DNA from 2 places in the Ornithinibacillus jepli genome. Region 2 is predicted to be linked to the other one. Evidence: riboswitches for the same ligand, from Rfam matches in the RefSeq annotation. Region 2 holds a riboswitch; the other holds the start of a gene.

Evidence for each region. Region 2 has a riboswitch for thiamine pyrophosphate ahead of thiT (energy-coupled thiamine transporter ThiT). Riboswitches for the same ligand answer to the same signal wherever they lie in the genome.
Region 1: another riboswitch for thiamine pyrophosphate. It lies ahead of tenA (thiaminase II); the one in region 2 lies ahead of thiT (energy-coupled thiamine transporter ThiT).

The regions. Positions count from the first base shown of each region.
Region 1 is NZ_JBFEGG010000002.1:301,025-309,322, reverse strand. It holds gene AB1K81_RS09460 (sensor histidine kinase) at 1-584, shown strand, start outside; gene thiE (thiamine phosphate synthase) at 644-1,261, opposite strand; gene thiM (hydroxyethylthiazole kinase) at 1,265-2,035, opposite strand; gene thiD (bifunctional hydroxymethylpyrimidine kinase/phosphomethylpyrimidine kinase) at 2,016-2,840, opposite strand; gene tenA (thiaminase II) at 2,843-3,526, opposite strand; TPP riboswitch at 3,592-3,692, opposite strand; gene thiW (energy coupling factor transporter S component ThiW) at 3,700-4,206, opposite strand; TPP riboswitch at 4,289-4,394, opposite strand; gene AB1K81_RS09430 (zinc metallopeptidase) at 4,773-5,444, shown strand; gene AB1K81_RS09425 (YwnF family protein) at 5,464-5,889, shown strand; gene AB1K81_RS09420 (hypothetical protein) at 5,915-6,202, shown strand; gene AB1K81_RS09415 (Spx/MgsR family RNA polymerase-binding regulatory protein) at 6,243-6,659, shown strand; gene AB1K81_RS09410 (TraB/GumN family protein) at 7,242-8,298, shown strand, end outside.
Region 2 is NZ_JBFEGG010000001.1:667,208-675,505, forward strand. It holds gene AB1K81_RS03490 (N-acetylmuramoyl-L-alanine amidase family protein) at 1-342, shown strand, start outside; gene AB1K81_RS03495 (M3 family oligoendopeptidase) at 503-2,290, shown strand; TPP riboswitch at 2,355-2,456, shown strand; gene thiT (energy-coupled thiamine transporter ThiT) at 2,577-3,149, shown strand; gene AB1K81_RS03505 (hypothetical protein) at 3,228-3,359, shown strand; gene AB1K81_RS03510 (hypothetical protein) at 3,507-4,922, shown strand; gene AB1K81_RS03515 (Glu/Leu/Phe/Val family dehydrogenase) at 5,006-6,385, shown strand; gene AB1K81_RS03520 (Ger(x)C family spore germination protein) at 6,653-7,912, opposite strand; partial or broken gene AB1K81_RS03525 (GerAB/ArcD/ProY family transporter) at 7,887-8,298, opposite strand, start outside.

The sequences.
Region 1 (8,298 bases), on a different contig from region 2:
ATGTTGTACCTAAAGAAAATCAAAAGGAATACTTACACATTATTTATCAAGAGATTGAAAGGATGTCGCGGTTAAGTGAGAACTTATTGCGCATTGCTTCCCTTGACTCGGAGCATCATCCATATCATCCAGTTTCTTATCGATTAGATGAACAAATCCGAAATTCTGTGCTAACGACAGAACCACAGTGGAATAAAAAGCATATTGATATTCAGTTAGACCTTGAGCCAGTGGAAATCTATGCGGATAAAGATTTAATGGAGCAGGTCTGGTTAAATTTGATTACGAATGCAATTAAGTATTCAGATGAAAATGGAGTAATCGAAATAGCGATTAATATAATTGGAAGTAAGATCACAGTAGTTGTGAAGGATTATGGAATTGGTATCCCGAAAGAAGCACTGCCAAATCTTTTTGCCCGTTTTTATAAGGTGGACAGGTCAAGAAATCGTTCGATTGAAGGAAACGGACTTGGGTTATCTATTGTTAAGAAAATCCTATCCATTCACAATTTTAGTGTTGGGGTAGAAAGCGAAGAAGGTGTAGGTTCTACCTTTACGGTTTACATCCCCATCAGTCAGTAAATAAAGAAATAACGAAACAAATGGTTCCATCCTTTAGGTAATGGAACCATTTGTTTTCCTTATAGTTTCTCCACACTTACTTTAATATCCGTAGCTTCCGTAATCGCAGAAATTACAGCAACCCCATCGGCTCCAGCTTCCATGACAGAATTAGCATTATCAATTTGTATACCACCGATTCCAACAATAGGAAGATGGGGATATTGATTGCGCAACGTTTGAATCCACTTAACTCCAACTGCTTTTTTCGCATCAGTTTTGGTTGTAGTAGGAAAAATAGGGCCTGCTCCAATATAGTCAACTAAATGAATAGGGCTACGCTGAAGCTCTTCTTGATTGGAAATCGACAATCCAATCATTAAATCAGGATACGCTTTGCGAATTTTTTCCACCGGTTGATCGTCTTGCCCAACATGTAGTCCATCCACCTCAAGAATGTCAGCTAATTCAATATCATCATTTAAAATAAAAGGAGTTTGATACCTTTTACAAACCTCTCTTAATTTCTTTCCAAGCTCCACCTTCTCTTTTCCCTGTAGAGAGCCTATTCCCTTCTCACGGAATTGGAACGCAGTAATTCCTGCCTCTAGAGCTTCTTCAAGAATTCTTACAGGATCTTTACTACAATTTTGACTTCCCATTATGAAATATTTGCGTAAAAGCTGTTTATTCATCATCCATCATATCCTTTCAAGCTGTGTAACATCCATGGAAAGTGCATCAATAAACGATGGAATAAACGTTCCAGGTCCGTTAACATGATCTTGTGCTGCGGCATATTCGGCAGCCAATCCATAAAAGGCTACCGCTGTATGAGCTTGTTGTATAGGTGTGTCGCTTGTTGTTAAACAAGCAGCTATAATGGATCCTAATAAACATCCAGCACCTGTTACTTTGGTCAGTATCGGGTGACCAGTTTCATTTATTCTAGTCATGTCAGGAGTGCTAATGACATCACGTTTGCCGGTTAGAACAGCAGTGGTTTTATATTCTTTTGCTACTTTTTCCGCTATTTCTTCCACATTTCCATCACCGAATGAATCCACACCTTTTGATTGCCAAGGTATATTAACAAGATGAGCCAGTTCACCAGCATTCCCCTTCATGACGGTTGGCTGGACCTCGGTTAATAGTTGGCTTACTGCATTCGACCGAAAACTGGTTGCAGCTACTCCAACCGGATCTAGTACCACGGGAATGCCCTTCTGATTTGCCGCTTTTCCAGCAGCAATCATCGCATGTAATTCGTTCGCCTGTAGTGTACCAATGTTAATTAACACTCCATTTGCTATGGTAGACATAGACGGAGCTTCTTCTTCGGCCTTGGCCATAATAGGTGATCCACCAAATGCTAATAAACCATTTGCAGTAAAATTCATTACCACTTGATTTGTTAAGTGATGTATTAATGGCTGATTTCTTCGTACTTCTTCAATAATTTGTCTGTTCATATTGACTACTACTTTCCTTTCGAACTCCCCAATGGTTAGTTGGCCCATTCCCAGCGCCAAGTGAAAAGGAATGTTTTATAGCTAACGTGACAAAATGCTTTGCCTTTTCAACAGCTTCAAGTAAGGAGTCTCCTTGGCTTAAATAGGCGGTGATCGCTGCGGAATATGTGCATCCAGTACCATGTGTATTTTTAGTAGCGATTCGCTCAGCAGAAAATGGATAGAATGTGCTTCCGTCATAAAGAAAATCTATTGCGTCTCCTTGTAAATGTCCGCCTTTTAGAAGTGCAGCGCCAGCACCTAAATCATGAACAATTATTTTTGCAGCATTTTTCATATCGTCTACCGTGTTAATCTTCTCCTCCACTAGGAACTCAGCTTCCGGTATGTTGGGAGTGACAACGGTTGTCATTGGTAAAAGGCTCTCCCTTAAAAAGTCACGAGCATTTTCTTCTATTAAAACATCTCCACTTGTTGCTACCATGACAGGATCCATAACATATGGTGCGTTCAGGTTGCTAATTCTTTTTGCAATGATTTTCATCATATCGATATTTGCAATCATCCCTGTCTTGAATGCATGAATCGGCATATCCGAAATAACCGAGTCAAGTTGCTGTTCAATCATTTCCAGTGGAATGTGATGGATTGCTTGAACACCAGTTGTGTTTTGTGCGACAACAGAGGTAATCACGGACATTCCGTAGCTTTGTAATTCTTGGAACGTTTTCAAATCTGCATGGATGCCAGCACCACCGCTTGGATCTGTGCCAGCAATCGTTAATGCACATGCTACCTGGTTCATAATTATTTCACCGCCTTGGTGGATGGCCATTCTTCACACGTATAAGCCATTTCCCAAAAAGCTAATTCAAGCTCACAGCTTTTACGAAATGCATCCCGGATACGATCCTTTTCAGCAAGAGAAGCTTCCTTGGCATATACATCTAAACGTTCTCGCATTTCGGTCGTTATACTTTTCGTACTTGCATCAGCATAGAATGTAATCCATTGATAAAAAGGATGGTCCTGTGATGGGCGATATGCTTTCAGCAATTCCTCGCCAATTTCTAAATAAGTCCATGGACAAGGAAGCAATGCACCAAGTATCTCACCCATGGAACCAGTTTGTGCATGATGCATCATATGTTTAATGTAATGATCCGCGGTTGGAGGTAAAGGATGACCTTGAAGTGACTCATACGGAACACCAATATAGTCACAGAAATTATGATGTGGGTGAATTTCATCCTTTAAAATAAATTCCATTTTGTTAAAGAAGTACCGTATATCCTCTCGGCTAGAAGATCTTGAAATAGCGAGACCATATACTTTCATAAAGGCATTAAGGTATTCGAAATCAGCCTTTATATAATGAGCAATGGATTCTTTTGGAATATCGCCTTTCCCAATCCCTTCTACAAATGGATGGTTAAAAATAAGTTGAAAGATATCATGATTTTCTTCGCGTAGTTTTTCAGTAAATAACATGGACAAATTCCTCCTTAGAATGGCGAAAGCTACTAAGAGAGTACCGTAGATAAATGAAGGGTAAATGAGGACTCCGTCTACTTCCCTTCGCTAGCATTATCTAGATCAGGTAATGAGGGACAAAGGATAGACCTTATCTCAGCAAAAAGCGCCCCTAGTAGTTTTCATTGTATTTAGTTAATTTTCTTTAATGGACTTGCTTGTGTAGTACGTAACCTTGTGATTCGAGTAGCGACGAACCATCCGATGATGGCTCCAGGGATACTGCTTACAAGAAATGCAGGCACAAAGGCAAAAGCGCCAGCTGTACTACCCATAAATAAATAGGCAACAGGGACAGAAAATAAAGCCCCGATGATTCCAGTGCCAATAGCTTCTCCTATGACAGCTAAGCCTTTTCTTCCTGACCTTTTATACAAATAACCGGCAAGAAACGCTCCTATCATTCCACCAGGGAAGGCAAGTATCGTACCAAGACCAAGTAAGTTTCTAAGTAGGCCAATGATAAAGGCGATGATTACTGCCGGTCCTGGTCCTAGAAGAATGCCTGCTAGAACATTAATGACATGCTGCATAGGGTAGGCACGTGCGACACCAGCCGGAAACCATATAAGCTGTGCGGTTACCGTTCCGATTGCAATTAGAACGGCCATTGTTGTCATAAGTTGAGTCTTCTTCATAACTCCTCCTTTCTAAAAACGGGACCAAAAAAGCCAGATCCATCGATGGACCTGGCTTAAGCTTTAGAGATTAATAGATTGACGTTTCGTCATACTACTTCCCTCCGCTGGTACTAACCAGATCAGGTCCATAAGGGTCGGAACACTTATTCCTCTCAGCCCGCACTTGGGCGCCCCTAGTAGTGTTTTTTATTATTTTATGTAGCTACAACTAAATCATAACAAATGAATTGGTGTTTGTCACCAGAAGAAAGCAATTGATATGTATTTGACATAAAGTGAGCATGGAATGTCCTTTCGTTATCAGTAGACTACGCGAAATGCATAGCCTCGGAAAAATAAAATAACATTATTTTCGTAGTTCATATTCAGTTCATAATTATTTTTTATACTAAATGTACACCCAGAAATTTTAACTTTTTTCGTATTTGTGCAACAAAACACAAAGTTATTTCGTATATATTAGTGTAATCGAAATAAAAAGTATAAATCTGGGATGATATTGGCAAGTCTTATAGAATAAGAGACACTTCTAGGGGGAATTGTCGGTGCTTTTTTTTCATCCAATGGATTTTCTAATACTTATTGCTTTTGGACTTGCGATGTGGGCCCAAACAAAAGTACAAGGGAACTTTAAAAAGGGTTCTAAAATACAAGCTTCCTCTCGCATGACCGGTGTAGAGGTCGCTAGAAGAATATTAGACAGTGAAGGGTTATCTGACGTTCGAATTGAGCTTTCTAGGAGAGGAACACTTTCCGATCACTATGACCCAACAGCGAAAGTAATTCGATTATCGGAGCCTGTATATCGTGGGAACTCGATTGCATCCTTATCTGTTGCGGCTCATGAAGTTGGTCATGCGCTACAACATGCGAATCATTATTCGATGTTAGTTTTAAGACATAAACTTGTGCCGTTTGCTAATATCGGCTCACAGTTAGCACCTTTCCTATTAATAGCAGGATTCCTTCTTCAGCAAGGTGCAATGTTAATCGGAATCGGGATTATCTTATTCTCAGCAGCAGTATTATTTCAGCTTGTAACTTTACCAGTTGAATTCGATGCTTCAAAACGAGCAAAAAATAAACTAATAGAATTAGGCATGATAACGAATCAAGAGGAAAGAGGCGTAAGTAAAGTGCTAAATGCAGCCGCGCTAACATACGTAGCAAGTACCTTGATTGCTGTTTTAGAGCTTATCAAATACATTATGATTTTCAGACAAAGACAAAATTAATAAAAAGGTGGGATATATTTTGAATTTACCCATGACTGATATGCCAAACTTTATTAAAAAAGAAGTGGATAAATTAAATGAAACAATTTCTCCTTTCATCAAGAAAGTATCTAAATACTCATTCTGGGCATTACCGCTCATTGCGTTTTCGATTATAAATTTATTTTTTATGTTAGTTGCTATGCCAGACACGCGAAGTACCGTAGCCTTAATCATTTACGCGGTAATGGGGGCGTTTGGTTTTGCGCTATCAAAAGAAGCGAAACATCAGCGCAAGGAAATTTTAAAAGTGAGTGAGGATTTCATCATTAAGCGCATTAATAAAAGTGAAATAGTCGCAAAACTTGTAAAAGACCGCTATATCCAAAAGGTGAAAGAGCAGCCAGCATTTGCGATGAATCACTTTATTAAATTCCTAGAAGAAGAGAATCGTTTGATGGAGTAGTATCTATCAAACTTGGAGGGGTTTCGTGGAATTACTAGCAAAACAGGAATACTTTAAGGTGGAACGAAAAGTAGATAGAATTACGCAAGTTGATGTAGAACATAAACGTTATCTAGAGCTATATCCAGATAAAATTAAGAGTAAGCATCGTGAATTTCCAATCGAAGAAATACTAGATATTTCCTATCGGGAAATAGGTGGGGAAGGTGCTGGACTTCTTTACCTACATACAACTCGCGGGGTTTTTTCCTATATGTTGAAATCTTCTCCAACACATTTTATTGAAATCTTTAAACAGAGAGTAAAAGAGTAAACAATAGCTTTTCAAAACTAGTAGAAATGGGGAATGGTAAATGACTGTCATGATATACGGTGCAGCTTGTTCATCAACCAGAAAAGCAAAAGATTGGTTTAGAAAAAATAATATTAACTATATTGAACGAAATATTTTAAAAGATCCTTTAACGGTTCCAGAATTACAGCAAATTTTAAGTAGAACGGTAGAAGGAACGGAAGAAATAATCTCCACTAGATCAAAAGTGTACAAAGAACTAGAAGTAGATATTGATTCCCTACCTCTACAAGAATTACTAACATTGATTCACAAACACCCAAGACTACTTAGAAGCCCAATTATGCTAGACGAAAAAAGACTTCAAGTAGGCTTTCACATTGATGACATAAGGCAATTCTTACCAAGAAAAACAAGAGAACGCCAATGGCTCCAATGGCGCATGAACTACCTTCCAATGACAGAGATTGTGAAATGAAATAAGTTCTAGAATAGAATTGATGAGGTTGGTATTTAACTAAAATATTTCGGGAAAAGCAGAATGAAACGCTAAACTAGCTCCGGAAATATACGTAGACTCCTGTGGGAGGATAGGCTTAAGTGAGACCCCGCAGATGCACCTAGTCTGCAAGTAACGCTACGCAGTAGGCTTCCTCGGTGTAAGGCTGCAAAGAAGTTTATTCGAGTAGTAGCCTTGCTCACCATCCGCCTACGGCAAAGAAGACACTGCGAGGTCTTTTCGAGCAGATGTCGCACTTGTGCTGTGAAGTGCAAAGAAGACACTGCGAGGTCTTTTCGAGCAGATGTCGCACTTGTGCTGTGAAGTGCAAAGAAGACACAGCGAGGTACTTTCGAGCAGATGTCGCACTTGTGCTGGAAGTGAAAGCGAAGTATATTTCCGGAGCGGGTTATGTGCACAATCCATAGTCATTCGAATTTTTCTGTACTCGGAATACCATTATCCCAAGCTCTTTTTCTAACTCACAATAAATTTATTTCAATTTTATACCAAACTAGTTTATTATTAAATTTATATAGATATATATAAAGGAAGGTACCTATGTCGGAAGAGAATATATCGCGTTTAGAGATAAATGGTAAAGAAATCATTCTAATCGGTACAGCACATGTATCCAAAACTAGCGCAGAACAAGTAAAGCAAGTGATAGAATTAGAACAACCAGATTCCGTCTGTGTAGAATTAGATCAAGGCAGGTACAAATCGATAACAGAAGGAAACAAATGGAAAGAAACCGATATTTTTCAAATTATTAAAGATAGAAAAGCAACACTACTACTGATGAACCTTGCTATTTCCTCTTTTCAAAAGCGGATGGCTAGCCAGTTCGGTATAAATCCTGGTGAAGAAATGATTCAAGGAATTAAGTCAGCAAAAGAAATCGATGCAAATCTAGTACTAGCTGACCGCAATATCCAAACAACATTTTCACGGATTTGGCGAAACATTGGGTTAAAAGGAAAATTAATGCTTTTAGCACAAGTTATCGCAAGTATCTTCACTAAAGAATCGATATCTGAAGAAGAACTAGAGAAAATGAAGTCACAGGATATGATTGATTCCATGTTACAGGAATTTACCGAGAGCTTTCCGAAACTAAAAAAGCCTCTCATAGATGAGCGTGACCAATATCTTGCACAAAAGATTAAGGAAGCGCCAGGAGATAAAATCGTTGCGGTATTAGGTGCAGCACATGTACCTGGAATAAAGGAGCAAATTAAGACTGACCATGATCTTAAAACTTTGTCGCAACTACCTCCTAAATCAAAAATTCCCAAAATAATCGGATGGACAATTCCATTAATCATCTTAACACTAATCGTCCTAACCTTTATGACGAATCATGAAGCTGGATGGATTCAAGTCGTAAGCTGGGTTCTTTGGAATGGCTCCTTATCAGCTATTGGAACATTAATTGCATTTGGGCACCCGCTCGCTGTTCTAACGGCATTTATTGCGGCACCGATAACATCATTAGAGCCATTTCTTGCAGCAGGCTGGTTTGCTGGTTTTGTCCAAGCGTATTTTAAACGGCCGAGTGTAAAGGACTTTGAAAACTTGTCAGATGACGTCCATAGTTTTAAAGGATTTTGGAATA
Region 2 (8,298 bases):
ATTGAGACGAGTGATTTTGGTAGAGTACAAATCTATGCGCACCCAAGTACAGGTGCAACGATTAATAATGATGATACTGGTGTACCCACTACAAGGCCGCCACAATCGACCACTCAATATTTAAATTTACCAGCATCAGAGAATTCCTGGCGTGTATATCCATTAAATGTATCACCAGTAAAAGGTAATGAGAAAGGCTTTTTAAATCCGGCAAAATTTGGTGGATTGAAGTATAAAATACTAGGCACAACTCAATCACATGTATATATTATTGAAACAAGTGACTTTGGCCGAGTACAGATTTATGGACATCCAAGTACTGGTGCAACCATTACGAAATGATAAAAAATGTGAGGATATCGAAAGACCTAGGTCTTTCGATATCCTCAATTTATTTCTAGTATAAAATATTTCGATTTCCAAAATATTTCTAGTGAAATATGATAAACTTATTGTTAATATATTTATTAGTTGAAATATTTAAATTCAGGGGAGAGATTTCATGCAACGAATTAAGGAATACGAGAAAACTTGGGATTTAGATGTTATTTTTTCAGGAGGCAGTGAGTCGAAAGAATTTCAGGCCTATTTGGAAACCGTATTAAATGAAATGCAAGACTTAATGTCTAGTGTTGAAGCATTTCATCCAGATGATAGTGAAAGTGCTACTAACCTAGCTACTATTGTTACAAAACTAGAAAAAACAATGAAGAAACTTAGGGAATCTTTTGCATTTATTAGCTGTTTAAGTGCACAAAATGTAAAAGATACCTCAGCAAGTCTACTTGTAGCAAAACGTAGTGAATTAGGTGCTAAAATGGGAGGCATTCGTACGACCTTAAACCAAAAGTTAGCTTCAGTTTCTGAACAAAAGTGGCAAGAAATGCTACAACTGGAGTCTTTACAAGAAGTTGCTTTTATATTAAATGAAACGAGAACAGCTGCGAAAGAGTTACTGCCTAGAGAGCAGGAAGTTTTGATTAATGATTTATCCGTTGATGGATATAATGCTTGGGGTCAGATGTATGAAGTGATTGTAGGGAAAATAACTGTAGAAATTGAAGAGGATGGAGAAGTTACTTATTATTCAGTTGGACAGGCAGCGAATAAAATGAGTAGTCCTGACCCGGAATTTCGTAAGTATGTATTTAAACAAATAAGTAAAGCTTGGGAAGACAATGCTGATTTATTTGGGCAGACATTAAATCATTTAGCTGGCTTCCGTTTACAAAAATACAAACATCGTGGATGGGAAGATGTTTTAAAAGAACCATTAAAAATAAATCGTATGAAACGAGAAACCCTAGATGTTATGTGGAATGCTATTTCCAATAATAAAAAACATTTTGTAAAATACCTAAATAAGAAGGCAGAACTTCTTGGTAAAGATAAACTAGCTATCTATGATATAGGTGCCCCTTTATCTAAAACAGTTAAAAAAGTACCTTATTCTGAAGCTGCGAATTTTATTGTGGAGAATTTCAATAAGTTTAGCCCTAAAATGGCAAATTTCGCTCAAATGGCATTTGAAAAACGGTGGATAGAGGCTGAAGACCGTGCTGGGAAACGGCCAGGCGGGTTTTGTACAAGTTTCCCAGATAGTCAACAAACGCGTGTATTCATGACATATTCCGGAACGACATCAAACATATCTACTCTTGCTCATGAATTAGGCCATGCTTACCATCAACATGTGATGAATGATATTCATGGTTTGAACCAAGGCTATGCGATGAATGTAGCCGAAACTGCATCTACTTTTGCGGAAATGATTGTTGCTGATGCTACTGTAAAAAGTGCAAAGAGTAATCAGGAAAAAGTCGCATTACTAGAAGATAAGGTGCAACGTAGTATTGCCTTCTTTATGAATATCCATGCTCGCTTCTTATTTGAAACCAGATTTTATGAAGAACGCAAGAATGGAATGGTGTCGGTAAATCGATTAAATGAATTAATGATAGAGGCACAGAAGGAAGCATATTGTGATGCATTAAGCGAGTATGATCCTAATTTTTGGTCATCAAAATTGCACTTTCATATTACTGGAACACCGTTTTATAACTTTCCTTATACATTTGGCTATTTATTTAGTCTTGGAATCTATGCTCATGCAAATAAAAGTGATAAAAGTTTTGAAGATGATTATATTGCGTTACTCCGTGATACTGGGCGTATGAATGTAGAGGATTTAGCTATGAAGCATTTAAATGTAGACTTAACAAAACCGGATTTCTGGGAAGATGCTCTAGCACTTTGCGTGAAAGACGTGGAAGAGTTTATCTCACTTTAATGAAGATTAATTGCCAAATTGAAAAACTTAAGCTACAATGTGAATAGCAAAAAAAGTGAATGAAATAGTCCACAGGGGGAGCCGGTAGGCTGAGAGTGAACAATTTGTTCTGACCCTTTGAACCTGTTAGTTAGTACTAGCGTAGGGATGGTGGCTTTTTTGATGGAATTATTAGCAATGTGAGCGGAAATTCCCCATCAGGAAGCTTCCCCTTGGCATTGCTTTTTTTGTGTTTGAAAATCAATTTATAAGATTTTTAAAATACAATTTAGGGGAGGAAATCGGTGTGAATTCTAAACGCACACTATTTTTAATTGAAGTTCCAATTTTTACAGCACTTGCTTTAGTGTTAGATTTAGTTCCATTTCTATCATTTAAAATATGGGCCCAAGGTGGTTCAATTTCGTTAGCAATGATACCAATTTTTATTGTTGCATTCCGCTGGGGAGTAAAAGGTGGGTTGCTATCAGGCTTTTTATGGGGTCTATTACAAATTGTAACAGGTAGCGCCTGGATTATGCACTGGTTACAAGGAACAATTGATTATTTAGTTGCATTTACAGTATTAGGTTTTGCTGGTATTTTTGCTAGTAAAATAAAGGAAGCTATAAAAGAAGGGAATACAAAAACTTACTTTTCCTATATCCTTCTAGGCGTCATTATTGGTTCAATGCTTAGATTTCTTGCGCATTTTGTAGCAGGTATAGTATTTTTTGAATCAGCAATTGATGGAATGAATATTTGGATATACTCGTTGTTATACAATATTAGCTATATTTTACCGTCTATAGTTATTTGTACAATCGGGATTTATTTCTTATTTCATAAGCAACCAAAAACATTGTTATCAGCAGCTTAATCTCTGAATATTTTATTCCGCTCACAACAAGGTAATCTCTACATAGAGGTTACCTTTTTTTAAAAAGGAGGTGTTTCCATGAAAGAATTAGTAGGAAAGTGTAATAGCTGTGGGAAAGAAGTATATTGTGAAAATGGTTTTCTTAATGGAGTTCATGAAGGTGGAGAACTATTTTGTATGTCTTGCGTACAACTATTAGAAAAGGATTAACTTAGTCGATATTAATCTTTAATAGTGCATACTATCATTGGAATTAAATAGCTTTACGTTAGAACTACTGAATCTAAATGTCTTCCAATCACCGCTGGTAGGTAATTCGCATAGGCTATAGCACAACGGTGAGAAAGGAAGATGGGTATGGAGCTTACATTAGCCCATTGGCTATATGGTATATTTACACTTGCTATTATTGTTACGATGATATTCCGCAAGGGTGTAGTTCTTCCAACATTACTCGGTACATTTGTTATTGCTTGGGTATATAATGGTAGCCTTGTAGATGGCTTTACTGCAATTTTTAACGCTAACTTAATAGCTGCACAAGAGTTATTTAGTATTTTTTTAATTATTACGTTTATGCTGGCGTTACTTAATTCATTAAAGGATTTAGGTGCTGACGTTCGCATGATTCAACCAATAGAAAAAATAATGGTAAATGGTCATGTTTCGTTCTTTGTATTAGTAGCAACAACTTATATAATTTCACTCTTTTTTTGGCCTACTCCTGCCGTACCATTAATATGTGCTTTACTTGTTCCGGCTGCTGTGAGAGCAGGGTTACCTGCAATTGTTGCAGCGGTCGCAATTGCTCTAGCTGGTCAAGGGATGGCTTTATCTTCAGATTTTATCGTACAGGTCGCTCCTAGTCTTTCAGCTACTGCAGCAGGGATCGATGCAGGTTTGGTAGCGGATAAGGCTTTGGTATTATCGTTAATTGCAGGTGGGGTAGCAATTCTTTTGGCTTATGTTTTAAATAGAAAATCAATTCGTTCTAAGAACGATCCATTAAATACATCAGAATTGACCACACTTAATACTGCTGAAAGCTCAAAAAATGAAGCAAAGACGAATAATCTCACAAGATGGAGTAGAGTATTTGCGGTGTTTGTTCCATTAAGTCTTTTAGTAGTAGTCATTTATATGATGTACAATAAGCTTTTTAGTGGAAGAGGTGGTTTAGTAGGGGGAGATGGAGCGGCATTTGTCGGAGGGGTTGCTGTTATTCTATTATTACTCTCCACTATAGCCTTTGGAAAACATCATGCTCTAGACTATATTACAAATCATATCACGGACGGCTTTGTATTTGCGTTTAAGGCGATGGGACCAGTCATTCCTATAGCAGGTTTTTTCTTCCTTGGTAGCGGAGATTTTTCGGGTAGCATTCTAGGAGTAGAGGAAGGACCATCCTTATTGTTTGGTCTTGTAGAGTCAACACAAGAGTTTCTTCCACAAAGTGCATTATTGGCTGCAATTAGTGTTTTAGTAATTGGAATAATTACTGGATTAGATGGCTCTGGTTTCTCTGGGTTGCCACTTACAGGAGCGCTTGCTGCATCTCTTGAAACGCCGGGGATGGATGCTGGAACACTAGCTGCTATAGGGCAATTAGGAGCAATTTGGACTGGTGGAGGAACGATTGTCGCTTGGTCTTCACTTATTGCTATAGCTGGATTTTGTGGTGTTTCGGTTATGGACTTAGTACGTAAAAACTTTATACCTGTCATTTTAGGTTTATTTGTGATGGTACTTGTAGCAGTGTTCATTCTGTAAATTTCAATAATATTAATTGGTCTCTCCAATTGAATTTGTTACAATCTTATTAAAAGGTAGAATATTCAGTTGGGGGTTTTCACATGACAAATCAAACTGTTGATATTGTAAAAGATTCGTTACAAGCTTTAGTTGACAATCAAGCATTTTTGCCAGAACTAAATGGGGAGAGGAGAACGAAAGCATTTACGTCCTTACTTTCGATTCTCTCCACTCCAAACCATGTCAATAAATCATATTTAAGAATTGCACTAGAGAATGGTCAAGTTGTTCGTATCCCTGCTTTTAGAGTTCAACATAATAATATATTAGGACCATATAAAGGTGGTATTCGTTTTCATGAATCGGTCAACGAGGAGGAAGTAGTAAATCTTGCTTCTTTAATGACGCTTAAAAACGCCTTACATCAGGTGCCATTTGGTGGTGGTAAAGGCGGGGTGATCATTAACCCCAGGGAATACAGTGAAAAAGATCTGTACGTAATTTGTAAGAAATATGTACAGTATTTCAGTGATATTTTAGGCCCTGATAAAGATATCCCTGCTCCTGATGTAGGTACTGGAGAACGGGAAATGGACTGGATGATGGGGGAATACAAAAGTATACGTCCAGGGGAATCATACCGAGGTAGTTTTACTGGTAAAAGCGTAGAAAATGGTGGGTCATTAGGACGGAGAGAAGCGACTGGTAAAGGAGTTTACTACACATTCCGATATCTCATGCATGACTTTCTAGAAAAACATGAAACTTGGGTTTCGGAGCGAGATAATAAATTTGCAAAGACTGTATTAGCTTTAAAAAGTAAACCATTAACAGTAGCCGTACAAGGATTTGGAAATGTCGGTTCTGTTGCTGCACTTGCTGCTTACCAATGCAATTATTTAAATAATAAAGTAGTAGCGGTAAGTGACCGGAATGTTACACTTCATAACTCGGAAGGACTAGATATTCCATCATTAGTGAAATTTTGTTCTTCCAATCATGGAGATCTTCCAACAACGGATATGGAGTTAAAACATATAGGTGTTAAGGCGGAAATTCTTAATCGAGAAGACGTACTGTCTTTAAATATGGATGTCTTATTTTTAGCAGCATTAGAAAATCAAGTTCATGATAATAACAAGAAGGGAATAAAGGCTAGAATAATAGTTGAAGGTGCCAATGCACCGGTTACAACGGAAGCAGATGACTATTTAAGTGAACAAGGGGTCGTTATCATCCCGGATATATTAGCTAATGCTGGGGGAGTAATTGTTTCCTATCTGGAGTGGTTGCAAGGTAGAGAAACACAGTTTTACCAAGAGGATGAAGTATTTGAAAAATTGTATGAAAAGATGAGTGACACCTTTGAAGCTGTTTTACCACAATTCTTTAATGATCCATTCCCTTTAAGACAAAACTGTTATATACATGCTGTAATGAAATTATCAACTATCCTATATCGTCAAGGTAAACTTTACTAAAGAAAATGATGTTGGGAAAAAGGAAAAATCAGGCACTTACAAAAATAAGTACGTATATATACAAGAACTTTATAATTTTTCTAATCTTGAAATTCTTTTTCCCAACTAAGATTTATCTTAGTACAGTAAAAAAAGGTGCTATTACTATTCCTATTGCTAGAATACACACGGCTATAGAACCAATTTTGCTTTTACCTTTCCAAAGTGTTATAGAAAACCCCATTGTATAGAAAAACATAATTATCATAACTACCCATGTCATCAATATCAATCTTTTACCTCCTCTAGCCTAGGCAAGTCACTCTGTCTCCCGAATTTGCCAAGTCTAGCTTGTACAGCTACATCAACTTTGATTTCTGGGTACCTTTTCATCCAATCAAAGTTTTCCCAGGCAGAAATTGTACTAAATTGTTTTCTCGCTGATAACGACCAACCAAAAGGATTTGCCATATACTCTTCTTGTGTCTTTTTAATAAAGTCTTCCAATTTCTTATCCATGTATTCCTTTAATGTTTCTTTTAATTTATCTCTTTTATCAAGATTCCTTGTATAATCTGTCATACTGTGATTTGACACAACTTCAAATAATAGCGGAACTGTCACTTTTATACTTGGTGTATTACTTTTTAAGTCCATTTTTAGCTTTAATGGCCCATCAGCCTCAATACGACTAACTATCCGATAATTTTCATCAAATGGATCTTCAAACGTTGCTAGGAAATAGCCTGATTTTAAAGTAGGATTCAGCAAATAGGCCATCCTTGTTTCCTCAATTGTTAGTGTATCGATCATTTTACCTTCTTTAAAAACCGCGGATCCTACAAACTGTGTATTGTTTGTCTCACCTTTGAAATGGAATTGTCCTGATGTAATGTTATCTGGATCTTCTTTAGATTGTCTGTCATTTTCTTTTTCGGTCGTAGCATATTTCGATAAAAATAGATCAGCATCAGCCTCTGTTATTCGAAAGAAAGTATTTAGTTCTGAAGGGGGGCTAGAACCGATTTCATCTCCAGTGTCCAGTATTTTTTCGAAATATTCATGTGGTCTTGTTTCAAGTAAAGGTGTATTATTTTGTAAGAATGTGGAAGTATTTTCTTTTGTTGTAATTAACGTAACATCTCTCCTAATTTCCATAGACTTCGTTGCGTCATATATCCACCTAATAAACTGATCATCTCTTGCAAATTCTTCTGATACCAATATCATACGGAGGAGATCATACGTAATTTGCTTCGCTATTACAGTATTTGCCAAACTTCTAGAAGAAATGAAGTCGGCTGCATCAAAAGTGATAATCTCCCTAGCAGGTTCACCGGAATTACTGGATTCTGCTGCAGAACCAGCTTCAGGATTAGAAATCAAATAAGTGATGCTAACCAAATTGTCATTGTCTTCCGCTTTATCTATTCCAATTGCTATGACATAAGCAAGTTCTTCCACTTCTTTCTGATCCCAGCATCCTGCTAGGATAAGAAGAGTAAAGAATAAAAATAATAACTTATCCCATTTTTTTCTTCTTTTCACGTTTAAACTCTCCTTTAAGTAGAGCGACGAACCATAATAAGCAAGGGAATATGAAAATAATTACCGATGACATAATTAAGAATGGGTCACTAATGTAAAATATAGTGAGGTTTGGGCTTTCTGGAATTAATCCGATGAATACAACTAAGGTAGCAATAGACGGAATGACGTATTCAAAATGCTTTATTCGAAATACTTTCCCAAATAAAAGTGCTGTAATATATAAGTAAATACTAAATCGTACAAATGAAGCAATTAACCAAAATGGTAGAAAAAATGTTTCCATATTTGTAATAAAGCCAACCGAAATAGTCCTGATTAATTCATGGTATGGATAATTCAATTGCATAGCATTTCTATAATCAAATAATAATATGTAGCAAACC